DNA from 3 places in the Phytobacter palmae genome. Region 3 is predicted to be linked to each of the others. Evidence: predicted binding sites of a transcription regulator. Region 3 holds the regulator's gene; each other region holds the start of a gene.

Region 1 (2,268 bases), on a different contig from region 3:
CTCAACGATACATTCGCCATAACAGTCATCCGGCAACTGTTCGGTTTCGCCAGCACGCAGACGCCACTGACCACGGCCGTCGTAACCGCCTACACGGCGTTTTACAATCGCCAGTTCGCCCAGGGTATTAAAGACCGCAGGCCATTCGCTTTTGTCGGCCAGCAACTGCCACGGTGCAGTGGCAAGTTCGAGTCTGTCGAATAACTGCTTTTGCGTCAGACGGTCAGCAATAATCGGGAATACATCGCGGTTTACAAACGCCGGGTGACGCGCCAGTTCGCGGGTCAGGGCGGTTTCCGGCCAGCGTTCAATCTCAGCGGTAATCACGCTCTGGGCAAACGGCACGGCTTCCGGGTCCGCATCCAGCCCCACGGGCCACACGGCGATGCTCAGCGGTTCGCCTGCCTGGCGCAACATACGGCCAAGCTGGCCGTTACCTAAAATGCAAACCTGTTTCATGCCGCACCCCGTGGGTCCGGGTTTTCCAGCACTTCGTCGGTTTGCGCACGACGGAACTCGGCCAGCCGCTGATGCAGTTCAGCGTCGTGTTGGGCCAGAATTTGCGCGGCCAGCAGGGCGGCATTCGCAGCCCCGGCTTTGCCAATGGCCAGCGTTCCGACCGGAATACCGCGCGGCATCTGGACGATAGAGTAGAGGCTATCCACACCGCTTAAGGCAGCGCTTTGTACCGGTACACCCAGCACAGGCACCAGTGTCTTCGCTGCAATCATCCCCGGCAGATGCGCCGCGCCGCCAGCACCCGCAATGATCACCTGAAAACCATTTTCTTCGGCGCTTTCGGCAAAGCTAAACAGTTTATCGGGGGTGCGGTGAGCGGAGACAACTTCAACGTGGTGCGGGACATTCAGGATATCGAGGATTTCGGTGGCGAACTGCATTGTTGCCCAATCGCTTTTCGATCCCATGACAATGGCGATACGCGCCGGTTGTTTAGCAGAAGACATGCGTTAAGAAAACTCCTGTGGGTGTGACTACGGACAGCTTTTGAGGGCACAAAGAATAGCATGGAAAACGGGCAAGGAAAACGGTTGCGTAGCGATGAATGCTGCAATCTGCTGTGGCGATGCGCGCTCATCCGGGGGCTCAAATTCTCAAAACGGAAAAGGGATAAGCTCGATATCGCTTTCGGTGACTTTCACCATGGAACCGTGAGTGTGCCAGGCGCCGAGGACAATGCGCATGGCGGGTTTGCCGTTTGCGATAAGCTCATGTACGTCCGGGCGGTGGGTGTGACCGTGGATCAGGCACTGAACCTGCTGTCTTTCCATTGCGGCAACGACTGCCTGCGGATTGACGTCCATAATGGCCAGTGATTTGCTGCTGTTGGCGGCTTTGCTGCTCGCCCGCATTTTTGCAGCGATACGTTGGCGAACAAAGAGCGGCAAGGTGAGAAAAAGTTTCTGGAGCCAGGGCTTGTGGACTTTAGCGCGAAACGCCTGGTAGCCTGCGTCGTCCGTACAGAGCGTATCGCCGTGCATAATCAGTACTTTGCGGCCATAGAGGTCGAGCACTTTCTCTTCCGGCAGAAGTTGCATGCCGCTTTCGCGCGCAAAGCGTTTGCCGAGCAGGAAGTCGCGATTGCCGTGGATGAAGTAGCAGGGAACGCCGCTGTCGACAAGCGCCTTGATGGCGGCGGCGATGTCGCGGTGCAGGGGAGTGGGATCGTCGTCGCCAATCCAGGCTTCGAACAGGTCGCCCAGTATATAGAGCGCGTCAGCCTGACGGGCTGTACCGGCTAAAAAACGCAGAAAACCGGCGGTGATCGCCGGTTCTTCTGTTTGCAGATGAAGGTCTGCGATAAAGAGTGTCGCCACGATTACTCGCTAACGGTCACGCTTTCAATCACGACGTCTTCTTTCGGTACGTCCTGATGCATACCGCTGCGGCCGGTTGGAACGGCTTTGATTTTGTCTACAACGTCCATGCCTTCAACCACTTCGGCAAATACGCAATAGCCCCAACCCTGCAGGCTTTCGCCAGAGAAGTTCAGGAAGTCGTTATCCACGACGTTGATAAAGAACTGTGCAGTTGCAGAGTGTGGCGCCTGAGTACGCGCCATGGCCAGCGTGCCACGGGTGTTTTTCAGGCCGTTGTTGGCTTCGTTTTTGATCTGGTCTTTGGTCGCTTTTTGATGCATGCCCGGCTCGAAGCCGCCGCCCTGGATCATAAAGCCATTAATGACACGGTGGAAAATGGTGTTGTTGTAAAAACCTTCACGGCAGTAGTCCAGGAAGTTTTTAACTGTTT
Region 2 (2,268 bases), on a different contig from region 3:
ATGCTTCGCGACTGGCAAACTGAGAGGCAAGAAGCGCATGGGCGGGAATATTCGCTTCCCGCGCGCGCTCAAGGCCGAATGCGTCGGCCTTGTTACTGAATACTGCCCGGATGGTGCCATTTATTTTCTTCTGCTTACAGGCATCTATTATCGCCTGCAAATTGCTTCCGTTGCCGGAAATGAGCACCACAATGTTTTTCATTCGATGACCACGCGTTCACTGGAATCGGATGCTTTGATAATACCGATTTTCCACGCGTTTTCACCTTTGTCATTGAGGAATGCGATGGCCTTATCTGCTTCATCAGCAGGCAGAGCGATAACCATACCGACACCACAGTTAAAGGTGCGATACATCTCATGACGGCTGACGTTGCCTGCCGTTTGCAGCCAGTTGAAGACCGCCGGCCATTGCCAGGAGGACTCGTCGATCACGGCCTGGGTGTTGTCCGGGAGTACGCGCGGGATATTTTCCCAGAAGCCGCCGCCGGTTAGATGCGCGATGGCATGCACGTCGACATTTTCAATCAGTTCAAGGATCGATTTCACATAGATACGGGTCGGGGTCAGCAGGTGATCGGCCAGGGATTTGCCTTCAAGCTGCGTGGTTTCCGGGTCACAACCGCTCACTTCGATGACTTTACGTACCAGAGAGTAGCCGTTGGAGTGCGGACCGCTGGACGCCAGTGCAATCAGGACATCACCGTCGGCTACTCTGGAACCATCAATAATCTCTGATTTTTCAACGACGCCGACACAGAAGCCCGCCACGTCATAATCTTCGCCGTGGTACATGCCTGGCATTTCAGCGGTTTCGCCGCCCACCAGCGCACAGCCTGATTGCAGACAGCCTTCCGCGATACCATTGATTACGCTTGCGGCGGTGTCGACATCCAGTTTACCTGTAGCGTAATAGTCGAGGAAAAACAGCGGTTCTGCGCCCTGAACGACCAGGTCATTCACGCACATGGCCACCAGGTCGATACCGATGCTGTCGTGACGTTTCAGATCCATCGCCAGACGCAGTTTGGTACCTACGCCGTCAGTGCCGGAAACCAGTACTGGCTCACGATATTTTTGCGGCAATGCGCACAGCGCGCCGAAGCCACCCAGACCGCCCATGACTTCCGGACGACGGGTTTTCTTCACCACACCTTTGATTCGGTCAACCAGAGCATTGCCTGCGTCAATATCAACACCGGCATCTTTGTAGCTAAGAGAGGTTTTATCGGTCACTGCTTGAGTCCCCACGCGTTTGCTTGCGGTTCACCCGTCATATTTCAGGCTGTTACCCGAACTAATCCGGTTTTGGAAATAAAATTCGGCGCAATTCTAACAGTGAAGGCAAACGTTTGCGAGTCCATTATTTCAGGCCGCCGAGGATTCTTACGGTATACTCTTTTCCAGTCTGTTTGATCCGGATCAACGCCGCACCTGTAGCATGGCGGAAAAAAAGCGGTATAATCCGGCGATTTTTTTTGTGGCTGCCACCGTTTTGGGGAAGGAGAAGAGTATGAAGGTCGTGGAAGTAAAACACCCACTCGTCAAACACAAGCTGGGCCTGATGCGTGAAAATGACATCAGCACCAAACGCTTTCGTGAACTCGCCTCAGAAGTCGGTAGTCTGCTGACCTATGAAGCGACTGCTGATCTGGAAACTGAACGTGTGACTATCGAAGGCTGGAACGGCCCGGTAGAAGTCGAACAAATCAAAGGCAAAAAAATCACCGTAGTCCCTATCCTGCGTGCCGGTCTGGGCATGATGGAAGGGGTGCTGGAACACGTTCCGAGCGCACGCATCAGCGTAGTGGGTATCTATCGTAATGAAGAGACCCTGGAGCCGGTGCCCTACTTCCAGAAACTGGTTTCTAACATCGACGAGCGTATGGCGCTGGTCGTTGACCCAATGCTGGCAACGGGTGGTTCTATGATTGCCACCATCGACCTGCTGAAAAATGCAGGCTGCCACAGCATCAAAGTGCTGGTGCTGGTTGCTGCCCCGGAAGGCCTCGCTGCGCTGGAGAAAGCGCACCCGGACGTTGAACTGTATACCGCGTCCATTGACAAGGGCCTCAATGAGCACGGATACATTATTCCGGGCCTCGGCGATGCCGGCGACAAAATCTTTGGTACGAAATAAATGCTTTAAAAATCAAAAGCCGACTTTGAAAGTCGGCTTTTTTTTGGCGTAAACCAGAACAGAATCCGCCTGATTGCATTACGCAGTCCACAAAACTGCGGGATGCGTGATGAGCGGAACATATACCC
Region 3 (2,268 bases):
CGGTCGTACCGATGCCGAAAGCGCCAATCGCCAGGGCAAGCAGTGGGAAATTGATCTTCATAAATAGACTCCGGAATTGCCGTGTCGACGCGCGACACCGTCACAGAAGTCAAAAGTATGACATCAATCACAAAAAACAGAAGTTAGCGAAATGGGAAAAGACTATTGCTGATTTGATGACAATCGACAGGAGAGACGAGGGAGAGAGGGCTCTCCCCCGGGGTAAATCAATGCAGTGCGGCAGTGAGTCCGCCAGCAACAATCAGGGCGAGTACAATTACGGTAGTCACTAAAGAAAACTTCAGGTCGGTGCTCATCAATTTTTCTCCTTATTAATTTCCACACAAAAAGTGATGTAACGCATTTTTGCACAAATAAACGTAAAAATCTTGCAGGATTTAGAGTGATACACGTTTTAGCACTTCCCCTTTTGGTCAAGATCAGACAAAATTCGACGCTAAATTTATTAGCGTACCGGCCATTGACTCCCCTCCTGACGTCCAGTGTCTTTTTCCCGGCGTATTGCAATCCCTTCTATGGGTAAAGGGTGATGGAAGGCAAACGTTTACCTTATGTATTATCAGGAGTTTACGATATGGTCTGGAGTAAGATCTGATGGCAACGATTAAAGACGTAGCGAAGCGAGCAAACGTTTCCACCACAACCGTATCACATGTAATTAACAAGACGCGTTTCGTTGCAGAAGAGACGCGCAACGCGGTCTGGGCAGCGATTAAAGAATTACACTACTCTCCCAGCGCGGTTGCCCGCAGTTTGAAAGTCAATCACACGAAATCTATTGGCTTGCTGGCGACCAGTAGCGAAGCGGCTTATTTCGCCGAGATCATCGAAGCAGTTGAGAAAAATTGTTTCCAGAAAGGCTACACCCTTATTCTCGGTAACGCCTGGAATAACCTGGAAAAACAGCGCGCCTATCTGTCGATGATGGCGCAAAAACGTGTGGATGGTCTGCTGGTCATGTGTTCTGAATACCCGGAATCGTTACTCAGCATGCTGGAGGAATATCGCCATATTCCTATGGTGGTAATGGACTGGGGCGAAGCAAAAGCCGATTTTACCGATACGGTAATCGATAACGCCTTTGCCGGTGGCTATATGGCCGGCCGTTATCTGATTGAACGCGGCCATCGCGAAATTGGCGTTATCCCCGGGCCATTAGAGCGCAACACGGGAGCCGGCCGTCTTAGTGGCTTTATGAAAGCGATGCAAGAGGCCCACATCAATGTACCGGAAAACTGGATTGTGCAGGGCGACTTTGAGCCGGAGTCCGGTTATCGTGCGATGCAACAAATACTGACTCAGTCTTCTCGCCCGACTGCGGTGTTCTGCGGTGGCGACATTATGGCGATGGGCGCGTTGTGCGCGGCTGATGAAATGGGCCTGCGCGTGCCGCAGGATATTTCGGTGATCGGTTATGATAACGTGCGCAATTCACGTTTCTTTACCCCTTCACTGACAACTATCCACCAGCCGAAAGACTCGCTGGGTGAAACCGCGTTTAACATGCTACTGGACCGCATCGTGAACAAGCGTGAAGAGTCACAATCAATTGAAGTGCATCCGCGTCTGATTGAACGCCGCTCGGTTGCCGATGGTCCGTTCCGCGACTATCGCCGTTAATCCTGCCGGGAGCAGTTCATTCCTGCTCCCGCAGCCACTCTCTGTTCAGTGTTTCGCTGTCACCCAGGTAATCCAGTAACCAGCTCAGCGCCGGTGAAGCATCATTCTGCTGCCAGGTCAGACAACAGGCGGCGTCCGGGAAAGGATTTTCAAGTGCCAGCGCAACCCATTCACCGCGATCGATCCACGGACGGGCAAAATGCGCTGGCACCATCCCAATGCATAGCCCGGCAGACAAGCAGGCAGCAGATGATTCCCAGTCAGGGGCGACAACCCGCTTCTGATTATCCAGAAGCCAGGTGATGCGTTTAGGCAGCGAACGGGAGGTATCTTCGCGCACCAGCGATGGCCAGTTCCGTAACGTATCATCACTGAGCGGCGACGCCATCGCCGCCAGCGGATGATGACGCGCAACCACACATTTCCAGCTCAACATGCCCATATCGCGAAAGGTATAGCGGCCCCCGACCGGAATTGCCTGAGTTGCGCCAATAGCCAGTTCAACACGTCCGTCGGCCAGCGCATCCCATACACCGTTAAATACCTCCTGGGAGACCAGCAGTTCGACATCGCTAAAATGGCGATAGAAATCGACAATCATCTGGCGCGTACGTTCCGGTTTAACGA

What was found. Region 3 encodes PurR, which represses purine synthesis genes. Its sites were predicted from a motif close to CANGCAAACGTTTGCNTG; they were not measured.
Region 1: purE (5-(carboxyamino)imidazole ribonucleotide mutase) is a predicted target of PurR. The motif match lies at 1,039-1,056, and genes of this name have one in related genera.
Region 2: purM (phosphoribosylformylglycinamidine cyclo-ligase) is a predicted target of PurR. The motif match lies at 1,342-1,359, and genes of this name have one in related genera.

What each region holds. Positions count from the first base shown of each region.
Region 1 is NZ_JBCIVJ010000001.1:333,638-335,905, reverse strand. It holds gene purK (5-(carboxyamino)imidazole ribonucleotide synthase) at 1-459, opposite strand, end outside; gene purE (5-(carboxyamino)imidazole ribonucleotide mutase) at 456-965, opposite strand; gene lpxH (UDP-2,3-diacylglucosamine diphosphatase) at 1,113-1,835, opposite strand; gene ppiB (peptidylprolyl isomerase B) at 1,838-2,268, opposite strand, start outside.
Region 2 is NZ_JBCIVJ010000012.1:95,837-98,104, reverse strand. It holds gene purN (phosphoribosylglycinamide formyltransferase) at 1-202, opposite strand, end outside; gene purM (phosphoribosylformylglycinamidine cyclo-ligase) at 199-1,236, opposite strand; gene upp (uracil phosphoribosyltransferase) at 1,514-2,140, shown strand.
Region 3 is NZ_JBCIVJ010000015.1:121,064-123,331, reverse strand. It holds gene AAIG39_RS18195 (MFS transporter) at 1-61, opposite strand, end outside; gene cydH (cytochrome bd-I oxidase subunit CydH) at 228-317, opposite strand; gene purR (HTH-type transcriptional repressor PurR) at 616-1,641, shown strand; gene punR (DNA-binding transcriptional activator PunR) at 1,658-2,268, opposite strand, start outside.